2 regions of the Streptomyces sp. NBC_00569 genome follow, and region 1 is predicted to be linked to the other one. Evidence: riboswitches for the same ligand, from Rfam matches in the RefSeq annotation. Region 1 holds a riboswitch; the other holds the start of a gene.
The links. Region 1 has a riboswitch for ZMP and ZTP ahead of OHO83_RS19675 (glycine hydroxymethyltransferase). Riboswitches for the same ligand answer to the same signal wherever they lie in the genome.
Positions count from the first base shown of each region.

Region 2: linked by a shared signal. The riboswitch ahead of OHO83_RS04080 (bifunctional 5,10-methylenetetrahydrofolate dehydrogenase/5,10-methenyltetrahydrofolate cyclohydrolase) and the one ahead of OHO83_RS19675 (glycine hydroxymethyltransferase) in region 1 are both predicted to bind ZMP and ZTP.

Region 1 covers NZ_CP107783.1:4,392,771-4,398,505, forward strand. Annotated here, with positions in the region: gene trpS (tryptophan--tRNA ligase) at 1-81, opposite strand, end outside; gene OHO83_RS19660 (RNA polymerase sigma factor) at 370-1,017, shown strand; gene OHO83_RS19665 (hypothetical protein) at 1,010-1,873, shown strand; gene OHO83_RS19670 (hypothetical protein) at 2,041-2,763, shown strand; gene OHO83_RS19675 (glycine hydroxymethyltransferase) at 2,844-4,292, opposite strand; ZMP/ZTP riboswitch at 4,354-4,440, opposite strand; gene rocD (ornithine--oxo-acid transaminase) at 4,558-5,735, shown strand, end outside.
Region 2 covers NZ_CP107783.1:867,501-873,235, forward strand. Annotated here, with positions in the region: gene OHO83_RS04070 (NAD(P)H-dependent oxidoreductase) at 1-609, opposite strand, end outside; gene OHO83_RS04075 (helix-turn-helix domain-containing protein) at 707-1,603, shown strand; ZMP/ZTP riboswitch at 1,590-1,680, shown strand; gene OHO83_RS04080 (bifunctional 5,10-methylenetetrahydrofolate dehydrogenase/5,10-methenyltetrahydrofolate cyclohydrolase) at 1,703-2,581, shown strand; gene OHO83_RS04085 (hypothetical protein) at 2,529-3,104, opposite strand; gene yczR (MocR-like transcription factor YczR) at 3,132-4,619, opposite strand; gene yczE (membrane protein YczE) at 4,722-5,465, shown strand; gene OHO83_RS04100 (RNA-guided endonuclease InsQ/TnpB family protein) at 5,516-5,735, opposite strand, start outside.

The sequences.
Region 1 (5,735 bases):
CGCGCCGAGGTAGTTGCCGAGGTGGAACGAGCCAGCGGTGGGCTGGATTCCGGAGAGCACGCGGGGACGATCAGAGGCCATGCTCCTCATTCTCTCAGGTGTCTCTCATTGGTTGGAAACAGGTGGGCGACGGGTGCACGACAAGTGCTGAAACCGTGTACGGAGCGCTGTCGCCCACCCCTCCCGGCGTGTCGCCGGAACCCGGCTCCGGGACCTGGCCACCAGACCTGGCCACGGACCTGGCTTCAAGACCCGGCTTCGCTCTCGCTTCGGACCTGCCTTTCGGGCCGGTACAGACCTGCCTTGCGGGACGGTACGGACCTGCCTTGCGGGACGGTACGGAAAAACCTGTGCGACGGGTGGGAACCGATGCGCGGGGTGCGGTGTATCAACGATGTGAGGACACAGGGGGAGGTCCTGGAGGGGGGCCGCGTCGTCGACGACGAGCGTGCGGTGATCGCTCGCGTGCGCGCCGGAGACGTGGAGGCGTACGCGGTGCTGGTGCGCGCCTTCACCGGGCTGGCGCTGCGGGCGGCCCGGGCCCTCGGGGCAGGAGCGGACGCGGAGGACGTGGTGCAGCAGGCCTTCTTCAAGGCGTACTGCGCCCTGAGACAGTTTCGGGACGACGCGTCGTTCAAGCCGTGGCTGCTCGCGATCGTCGCCAATGAGACGAGGAACACAGTGCGCTCGGCGGTGCGACAGCGTTCGGTCGTGGGGCGGGAAGCGACGTTGATAGAGGCCGAGCCGCTGATACCCGAGACCACGGATCCGGCGGTCGCGGCCGTCCACGACGAGCGGCGGACGGCGTTGCTCGCCGCGCTCGAGGAGCTGAGCGAGGACCATCGGCTGGTCGTCACGTACCGGTATCTGCTCGAGATGGACGAGGCGGAGACGGCCGAGGCGCTCGGCTGGCCGCGCGGCACCGTGAAATCGAGGCTCAATCGCGCGCTGCGGAAGCTGAAGCGGATTCTTCCGGCGGAGCTGGACCCGCGGGAGGGAGGTGATGAGCATGAGTGAACCGCGTCACGAGGACGACGGGAGCCGGCGCACCGGCAAGGAGCACGGGCCCCGCGCGGACCGTGGGCTGCCGGCTGAGCTGCGGGCGCTGGGCAGGTCCCTGGACGGCCTGGGCCCCGGCGGCGAGTCGATGGCCGAGCGGGTGCTGGCACAGATACTCGCCGAGTCCGTTCCGGCACCGGTCGCCGAGCCGGGGGCGGGCCCTGTCCGGGTGCGGCGGGCGCGTCGCTGGATACGGGAGCGGTGGCGGATGCTCACGGCGGGGCTGTGCGGAGTGCTGACCGTGCTCGTGCTCACGCCTCCGGTGCGGGCTGCGGTCGCCGAGTGGTTCGGCTTCGGCGGGGTGGAGGTCCGGTACGACCCGTCGGCCCTGCCGTCGTCCGGTGTGCACGTCCCCGGGTGCGGCTCGTCGCTCTCGCTGGGCGAGGCCCGACGAGACGCCGGATTCGAACCGCTGGTGCCGGGCGAGCTGGGAATGCCGGACGCCGTGACGGTGACACGGGAACCGAAGTCGCGCTTCTTGATCACACTGTGCTGGCGCGAGGACGGGCACACGATCCGACTCGACGAGTACCCGGCGCAGCTCGACATCGGGTACATGAAATCGGTGCGCACGCAGCTGCACTGGGTCGACCTGGGCCGGGGTACGGGCCTGTGGTTCGCCCAGCCGCATCTGCTCGGTTTTTGGATGCTCGACGGCAACGGCGACCGGTGGACCCGTTCGGAACGCACCGCGGGCCCGACACTCCTGTGGACCCGCCGACAGGAGATGACGCTCCGCCTGGAGGGAGTCGATTCCCGGGAGCGGGCGATGGAGATCGCACGGTCGGTACGAAAGCCGGACGCCCACCGCTGATGTCCGCGGGCTGGGCCGGCGAGCTCACGCAACCGAGAACTCGCACACCGAAGTTGGGAACCCGGTCGGGTCGAGCGGTGTACCAGAAGTGAATCGACACGGGCGGGCCGTGCCGGGAGCAGCTGGGGGATCGGATGCGAACACTACGAAGGCCGGCCGCGCTGGCGGTGGCACTGACGGCGGCAATCGCCGCGATGCTGCTGAGCGCGTCAGGGGCGTCGGCCGGCGGACCGACGAGCGTTCTGGTGGTGTCGCCCGAGAGCGGCCAGAGCGCGTCGCTCTATTTCAGTGACAAGAAGTACGGGCCGCTGGAGAGTCTCCTGGGCGAGCCGGATCAGGGGCGAAGGGAGGAGCCGCCCGGCTTGGGCATAGGCGCGGGGCGTCAGCTCAATGTCACATGGCTGGTGCACGACGTGCTGCCGTGGCGGGTCGACCGGGTCTATCCGGACTCGCCGGGCACGAAGGACGTCTGGATACACACAGCGACGCACGTGCCTGACTCCTACAACGGGTACTGGCACAAGGCCCGTAAGCCTGCGGAGCTGCGCGCGCTCCTGAAGGATCTCGGGGTCATGGGCGCGCGGTCCGAAAAGGGCGGGAGTCCGATCTTCCCGGCGCCCTGGCAGTCACCCGACCGGTCCAAGGAAGCGCTGGGTGGAGCTCCGGCTCCGACAGCCGACGGTCGCGATACCGGGTCGTCCTCAGGCGCGCGGGCCTCGGCAGCCGGGCCGAACGACGGGGTGGACTGGTGGTGGGCGATACCGGGGCTGGTGGCGGGCGCCGCGCTGGCTCTGGTGCTGCGGCCCCTGGCCGACAGGCTGCCGGGTCGTCGCGGGACGGGTGGGACCCCGCCCGACGCGGGACCACGGCAGCAGCTGATCGATTCCTGAGAGGCGCTCTCCAGCTCTCACGGCTGGGGGAACGCACTGACCGACCCGCCGGTGCGGCTGGTGACGGGCCGGTCAAGCGATCAGGTGAGGTCGACCTCGGGGTAGAGCGGGAAGCCGCTCAGCAGGTCGGACGCTCGCGTGGAGACCTCGTCGGCGATCTTCTCGTCCAGGACGTGCTGCGCCTTGGAGGGCGCGCCCTTGCTGGTGGTGCCCGCTTCGGCGGCAGTGAGCACGCGGTCGATGAGGCCCGCGACCTCGTCCATCTCCGCGGTGCCCAGGCCACGGGTGGTCAGGGCAGGGGTGCCGATGCGGATGCCGGACGTGTACCAGGCACCGTTCGGGTCGGAGGGGATGGAGTTGCGGTTGGTGACGATGCCGGAGTCGAGGAGCGCGTTCTCGGCCTGGCGGCCGGTGAGCTCGTAGGAGGTGGCGACATCGATCAGGTTGAGGTGGTTGTCCGTGCCGCCCGTGACGAGGGTGGCGCCACGGCGGGTCAGGCCCTCGGCCAGGGCTCGGGCGTTGTCGACGACGGACTGGGCGTACTCGCGGAACTCGGGACGGCGGGCCTCCGCCAGGGCGACGGCCTTGGCGGCCATGACGTGCGGCAGCGGACCGCCGAGGACCATGGGGCAGCCACGGTCGACCTGGTCGGCGAGCGAGTCGTCGCAGAGCACCATGCCGCCGCGCGGGCCGCGCAGCGACTTGTGCGTCGTGGTGGTGACGATCTGGGCGTGCGGCACCGGGTCGAAGTCGCCGGTGAGGACCTTGCCGGCGACCAGGCCCGCGAAGTGCGCCATGTCGACCATGAGGGTCGCCCCGACCTCGTCGGCGATCTCGCGCATGATGCGGAAGTTCACCAGGCGGGGGTAGGCGGAGTAGCCGGCGACGATGATCAGCGGCTTGAAGTCGCGGGCGGTGGCGCGCAGGGCTTCGTAGTCGACGAGGCCGGTCTGCGGGTCGGTGCCGTAGCTGCGCTGGTCGAACATCTTGCCGGAGATGTTCGGGCGGAAGCCGTGGGTGAGGTGGCCGCCGGCGTCCAGGGACATGCCGAGCATGCGCTGGTTGCCGAAGGCCTGACGGAGCTCGGCCCAGTCGGCGTCGGAGAGGTCGTTCACGTTGCGAACGCCGGCCAGCTCCAGGGCGGGCGCCTCGACGCGCTGGGCGAGAACGGCCCAGAAGGCGACGAGGTTGGCGTCGATGCCGGAGTGCGGCTGTACATAGGCGTGGCGGGCGCCGAAGAGCTCGCGGGCGTGTTCGGCGGCGAGGGCCTCGACGGTGTCGACGTTGCGGCAGCCGGCGTAGAAGCGGCGGCCGACGGTGCCCTCGGCGTACTTGTCGCTGAACCAGTTACCCATCGCGAGGAGGGTGGCCGGGGACGCGTAGTTCTCGCTGGCGATCAGCTTGAGCATCTCGCGCTGGTCGGCGATCTCCTGGCCGATGGCGTCGGCCACGCGGGGCTCGACAGCCCGGATCACGTCGAGGGCGCTGCGGAACGCTACGGACTCGGTGGAGAGGGTGGGCTCTGACATGACGGACCTCCGGACGGATGGGACCTCCTCTGCTCGAGCGAGGTCGAGAGCAGGAGGTTCACGGGTCGGCCCAGGCGCACGGCACACAGTTCACAGGCCGCTCCCCGATGGTCGGTCCCATCCCAGCGCGCCAGTCACGGCCCTGCGGGCCACACTACCGGGCGCGCCGCAGGACGGGGTTTCCCGGTCCACGATGCGAGCGACGATAGGAAGGGGCCACAAGCCCACGTCTTCGCGCCATCAGAGCTGTAAGAACGGAGATCCCGTGACTGCTGTGACTCCTCCGAATGCCGCAACGGAAGCCTTCATCACCGCGTCCGAGGCGCACAGTGCGCACAACTACCATCCGCTGCCCGTCGTGGTCGCGACGGCGGAGGGCGCCTGGATGACGGATGTCGAGGGGCGCCGGTACCTCGACATGCTCGCCGGCTACTCAGCCCTCAACTTCGGCCATGGAAACCGGCGGCTCATCGAGGCCGCCAAGGCGCAGCTGGAGCGGGTGACGCTGACGTCCCGGGCCTTCTACCACGACCGGTTCGCCGCGTTCTGCAACCAGCTCGCGGAGCTGTGCGGCATGGACATGGTGCTGCCGATGAACACAGGGGCGGAGGCGGTCGAGACCGCCGTGAAGACGGCGAGAAAGTGGGGGTACCAGGTCAAGGGGGTGCTCGACGGGAGAGCGAAGATCGTCGTGGCGGGCAACAACTTCCACGGGCGCACCACGACCATCGTCAGCTTCTCCACGGACCATGAGGCGCGCGCGGACTTCGGTCCCTACACGCCGGGGTTCGAGATCGTGCCGTACGGCGATCTGACGGCGTTGCGCGGCGCTGTCACCGAGAACACCGTCGCGGTGCTGCTCGAACCGATCCAGGGCGAGGCCGGTGTCCTCGTACCGCCGGCCGGATATCTGCCGGCGGTAAGGGAGTTGACCCGCGAGCGGAACGTGTTGTTCATCGCGGACGAGATCCAGTCGGGACTCGGACGGACCGGGCGGACGTTCGCCTGTGAGCACGAGGGCGTGGTGCCCGACATGTACGTGCTGGGCAAGGCGCTCGGCGGTGGGGTCGTGCCGGTGTCGGCGGTGGTGTCCAGCAGTGAGGTGCTCGGGGTGTTCAAGCCGGGTGAGCACGGGTCGACGTTCGGCGGGAATCCGCTGGCCTGTGCGGTGGCGCTCGAGGTCATCGCGATGCTGCGCACCGGGGAGTTCCAGCAGCGGGCGGCCGAGCTGGGCGAGCATCTCCACGCGGAGCTCGGGCTGCTGACGGACACGGGCAAGGTGACGCAGGTGCGGGGACGCGGGCTGTGGGCGGGGATCGACATCGATCCGTCGTACGGGACGGGAAGGGAGATCTCGCAGAAGTTGATGGCCAAGGGCGTCCTGGTCAAGGACACCCACGGCAGCACGATCCGGATCGCTCCCCCTCTGGTGATCAGTAAAGA
Region 2 (5,735 bases), 3.5 Mb from region 1:
GAGCTCGTTCGCGCTGTACACCGCGAACGGCTCCAGCGGGCTCATGCCGGTGAACCAGAACAGGCCGTGCTGGACGGGGTGCAGGACGTCGTCGAGGCTTCCGTGGATGCCTCGATCGGAGAACGCCGACTCGCGCGCGCCGACGGTCACCGACACGAGCGCCCGCCTGCCCGGCAGGGAGCTTTCGCCGTACGGCGGCGGGACCGCGGGGCCGTACGCGAAGCCGCTCGTGAAGACCCGGTCGATCCAGCCCTTGAGGATCGCGGGCGCCGAGAACCACCACATCGGGAACTGCAGGACCACTGCGTCCGACCAGCGCACCTTCTCCTGCTCCGCCGCGACGTCGGGCGACAGACCGCCCGAGAGCGTCGCCCGCTCGGAGTCGGCCATCACGTGCAGCCGGCCCGCTCCGGTGTGCTCGGGGAAGTCGTCGGCGTCCACCGTCGCCTTCCACTTCATCGCGTAGAGGTCGGACACCTTCACCTCATGTCCTGCCGTGCGCAGGTGCTCGACCGCGAAGTCGGTCAACGCGGAGTTGAGCGAACGGGGTTCCGGGTGGGCGCTGACCACGAGGATCTTCTTGGGCCGCCGAGGCGTCGTGTCGTTCATGCCACCACGTTCGCCCGGGCGCGTCCGGGCAGCCAGCACCCTGGTCAACGGCGGAACGCTGATCCTGGTACTGCGAGGACCACGCATACTTGGGCCCATGGACGGCGTGAACCACATCGGGGGAACGGACGCGGTTACCACCCTCACCACCGGCGGCTCGCAGCACGGTCTCGGTGACTTTCTCCGCGCCCGCCGCGCGCGCGTCGCACCGGAGCACGTCGGGCTCTCCGGCGGCCGCCGCCGACGGGTGCGGGGACTGCGCCGCGAGGAGCTGGCGCAGCTCGCCGGGATCAGCGTGGACTACTACGTGCGCCTGGAACAGGGCCGCGCCACTCAGCCGTCCGCCGAGGTCGTCGACGCGCTCGCCGGAGCGCTCGGCCTCGACACGGCGGAGCGCGGGCATCTCGCCACCCTGGCAGGCGCCCGGCGGGGCCCCGCGCCCGAGGCCCGGGTGAGCCCGATGCTGCGGCGGCTCCTCGACTCCATGGCCGGCTTCCCGGCCTTCGCCACGAACCACCGCCTGGACGTGGTGGCGTGGAACGCGCTCGGCGCCGAGCTGATCGGCGGCCTGGCCGAGCCGGCCCGCCGCGACCGCAACAACGCGCGGTACCTGTTCCTCGACCCCGCCTCGCGCGTCGTCCACCCGGAGTGGGAGGACCGGGCGGCGGAGGCCGTGGGCCAGCTGCGCGTCTGGTCGGGGCGCTACCCGGACGACACGGAACTGGCGGGCCTCATCGCCGAACTCACCTCGCACAGCGCGGAGTTCAGGCGCATCTGGGACAGCGGCGAGGTCGTGATGTGCGCGGCGGGGCGCAAGCGCCTGAGGCACCCGGTGGCCGGGCTGCTCACCCTGGACTTCGAGACGCTGCACGTACCGGCCGCGCCCGGCGAGACGGGCCTGGTGGTGCATGTCTTCAGCGCCGAGGACGGCAGCGAGGAGGCCGCGGCTCTCGCACGGCTGACCGAAACCGTTACAGTGTCGGACAGGCCGTGACTGGCGCTGGGGTGGAGAACCACCGGGGAGCGGCCTGACCAAAGGGTCGATGTATGCCGTGCGCCTGGGCGAATGGTCAATGACGCCTGGGAGGCGACCATGTCCCCGACACCGACAGCCCACCTCATGGACGGCACCGGCACGGCCCGGCGCCTCGTCGAGGAGTCCGCGGGCAGAGCGGCGGAGCTGGTGAGGCGTACGGGCTCGGCGCCCTGCCTCGCGACCGTCCTGGTGGGTGAGGATCCCGCCTCCGTCACGTACGTCCGTATGAAGCAGGCCCGCTGCGCCAAGGCCGGTATCGAGTCGCGGCGCGTCCAGCTCCCCGCCGAAACGACGACCGCGGAGCTGGTCGCCACTCTCCGCGAGCTGTCGCAGGACGCGTCGGTGCACGGAATCCTGCTCCAGCACCCCGTGGGCCCGCACATCGACGAACGCGCGGCGTTCGAGGCCATCGCCCCGGAGAAGGACGTCGACGGCGTCACCATGACCTCGTTCGGCGCGATGGCCTTCGGACTGCCCGGGTTCGTCTCCTGCACACCGGGCGGAATCATGCGGCTCCTCGACGAGTACGACGTCGATGTCGCGGGGCGGCACGCGGTGGTCGTGGGCCGGAGCGCGATCCTCGGCAAGCCGGCCGGGATGCTCCTGCTCGCCCGGGACGCCACCGTGACGTACTGCCACTCCCGCACGGCCGACCTGAGCGCGTACGTGCGGGAGGCGGACATCGTGGTGGCGGCCGTGGGCCGGCCCCGGCTCATCCGCGGCGAGGACATCAAGCCCGGCGCGGTCGTGATCGACGCGGGCTACAACGCGGGCAACGTCGGCGACGTCGATTTCGACACCGCGGCCGAGCGGGCCCGCCTGATCACTCCCGTCCCCGGCGGGGTGGGCCCCATGACCATCGCCGTCCTCCTGGCCCAGACGGTCACCGCGGCGTACCACCAGCTCGGTGCGGACCTCGATCGCGCGCTCGTCTGACGGGACCGCGCCGATCGCGCATCCGGGATCCCCGGTCGGTGGCGGCGTCGAGAAGTCCGGCGGCCGCCATCTCGAGGGCGGCGCGCGGCAGCGGTGCGCACTCCAGCGGTGCGCACACCTCGAAGCCGAGGTGCCGTACGGCCGTCTCGCCCGACGGCAGCACCTGGAGATACTCGGGACCGTCGGGTTCCTCGCGGCCCAGGAGGAACTCGACGGTCAGGAGCGTACCGGCGGCGATCCGCGCGGATCCGGCCTGCGATTCACGGTCGATCAGCGTGAACTCCCGCTCGTACGGGCCCGGCGGCGGCGCCGCAAGGAGCCACCGGGCGAACTCGGCGGCCCGCGGCGCCCCTTGCCCCAGCGGCAGGCACCCGAGGAAGTACGCGTCGAACCACCAGCCGCCGTCCGCATCTCCGTCGAGGGCGATCCACTGGTCCTCGACGGGGCGGCCCGGGTGGTGGGACCCACGCCATGCGAGGCGAAAGAGCGGACCGGTCCCGGGACGCTCACCTCCGTACGCCATGCAGCGATCTCCCTCGTCCTCCGATGCTCAGGCGACCCAGTGCGGCCGTCGCGCGCCGGACGCCGGCGGAAGGCCGGCGGCGAGCGCGGTCGCCATGCGGTGGACGGCTTCGAGCAGGGTGTCCGCCGGGGTCGTGTACGGGATGCGCATCCGCTGCTCGAAGATGCCGGGGTCGGTGGCGAAGCAGGCGCCGCTCTCGATCCGGACGCCGTTGTCGATGGCTCGTTCGGACAGCGCGGAGGCCACCGGTTCACCCAGGTCGACCCACAACGACAGGCCGCCGGGCGGCAGTTGCCAGGTCCAGTGCGGCATGTGATCGGTCAGTGCGGCGGCCAACGCGGCGCGCTGCACGCGTAGTTGCTCGACTCGGGACGACAGAAGACCGTCGGCCCGGTCCAGGAGGGCGAGTGCCAGGAGTTGGTCGACGACCGATCCGCCCATGTCGGTGGCCACGCGCTGGCCCGCGAGTTCGGTGACGAGGCGTGCGGGCGCGCGCAGCCAGCCGATGCGCAGGCCGCCCCAGTGGGTCTTGCTCATCGAGCCGATGCTGACGACCCGGCCGGTGCCACACTTCGCGGCGTGGGAGGCGAAGGGAGGCGGCGGGGGGACGTCGAGCGCGAGGTCGGCCAGCGTCTCGTCGATGACCAGCCACGTACCGGACCGCTCCGCCGCGCGCAGGACGCGCGCCCGCTCGTGTTCGGGCATGAGGCAGCCGGTCGGGTTGTGGAAATCGGGGATCAGGTAGGCCAGTTGGGGCACGACCTGACGGAGGGTCGATTCGGTGATCTCGATGTCCCAGCCGCTCTCGGTCACCGGGACGGACACGGTGCGCAGCCGGGCACGACGCAGCGCCTCGAGGGCGTTCGGGTAGGACGGGTTCTCGACCATGACCCGGTCGCCGGGGCTGCTCAGCAGTCCCAGGACCAGTGTCAATGCGTGCTGCGCGCCGGATGTCACCAGGATCTGTTCGGGCAGGGTGGCGAGGCCCCGTCGGGTGTAGCGCTCGGCGACGGCGGCGCGCAGATCGGGCAGGCCGTAGGGGTGGTAGCCGGGGGTGTGTGCCTGCGCGGCGAGTTGCGGGGTGATGTGCGCGAGGGCGTCGACGAGTGCCTGTTGCGGGAGCCCGGGGGAGGCTCTGGCCAGGTCGATCGCGCTGTCCTGGGGACTGAGGAGACGGGTGATGCCACTGGGGGTGCGGCCTTCGGGAAGGGCGGTCCATGTGCCCGAGCCCTGGCGGCTGTGTGCGTAACCGCTCTCGCGCAGCAGGTCGTACACGGCGGTGACGGTGGTTCTGCTGGTGTCGAGGGCGGCGGCCAGTTCGCGCTCGGCGGGGAGTCTGACGTGCAGGGCGATGCGACCGTCCAGGATGAGTGTGCTGATCGCCTGCGCGAGGTGGCGGTAGGCGGGTCTCGTGCCGGCGGTGTCGGGCAGCATCGCGGCGAGCCGGCGGCTGCCCAGGGTCCGGTCCGCGCGGCCCACCTTGTCCACCGGCTGGAAGGCGTTCGCGTCAGTCAAACCATTCTCCCGAAATTGGCCATGTCACCCGGGCCAATCACTCTACAGAGTTGCCGCAATGGCCTTGAAGGCCCACGGCACCCACGGTGGAGGCAGGCACATATGCGGCAGGACACGGACACGACGGCCCGCCCCGAGCAGGCGGCTCCGGGAGACGAGGGGACCGGGCGCAGCCGCTCCGCTCCCCCACTCGCCTACGTACGCCTCGGCGAACGCCCGCTCCACCGCTTGCCCCAGCTGTTCATCGGCCTGGCCCTGTACGGATTCAGCATGGCCGTCATGGTCCGCGCCGGGCTGGGCCTGAGTCCCTGGAGCGTTCTCAACGAGGGGCTGGAGAAGCACACTTCGCTGAGCTTCGGCACGCTCACCGCCGTCGTGGGAGTGTGCGTCCTCCTGCTGTGGATCCCTCTGCGGCAGCGGCCGACGTTCGGGACCGCCGCGAACCTCGTCGTCATCGCCTTCTCGTCCGACCTCGGGCTCGCGCTCGTCCCCGAGGGCCTGCCGCTTCCCGAACGCGTCGGGCTCCTCCTCGCCGGGACATTCGCCAATGCGCTGTCCGTCGCCGTCTATGTGGGCGCACGGTTCGGGCCGGGGCCCCGGGACGGGCTGATGACCGGTGCGTCCGCCCTCACGGGACGTTCCATCCGCGTCGTCCGCACGTTCATCGAGGTCTCCGTGCTCGCCGTCGGGTGGCTGCTCGGCGGCGGCGTGGGGCTCGGCACCGTGCTGTACGCCCTGACCGTCGGGCCCGTCACGCAGTTCTTCCTGCCCCGGTTCGCCTACTCGGGCCCGACCAGGACCGCACGCCCAGGCCCGCGTGTCACCGGCTCCCGCACCTCTTCGTAGAGTCTGCGCGGTGAACCTTCACCACGCACCCGATCCACACCTGCCGATGGTCAACGACCCGGGACTGAAAGTCCCGGGCTTGCACAACGGGCACCACTGGCTGTGGTGCTGCGTTTGCGTCCTGTCCCACGCCCGGTGTTCGGGGGTGGGTCTGGGGCGGTTGACTGCGCCCCGCGTCGCCACAACTCTTCCGCACGGTGACGGATGTTGCGGGAGCCGTTCCAGTCCGCGTGTGCAACGACACCGCAGGACCGGCATACGAAGCGGGCC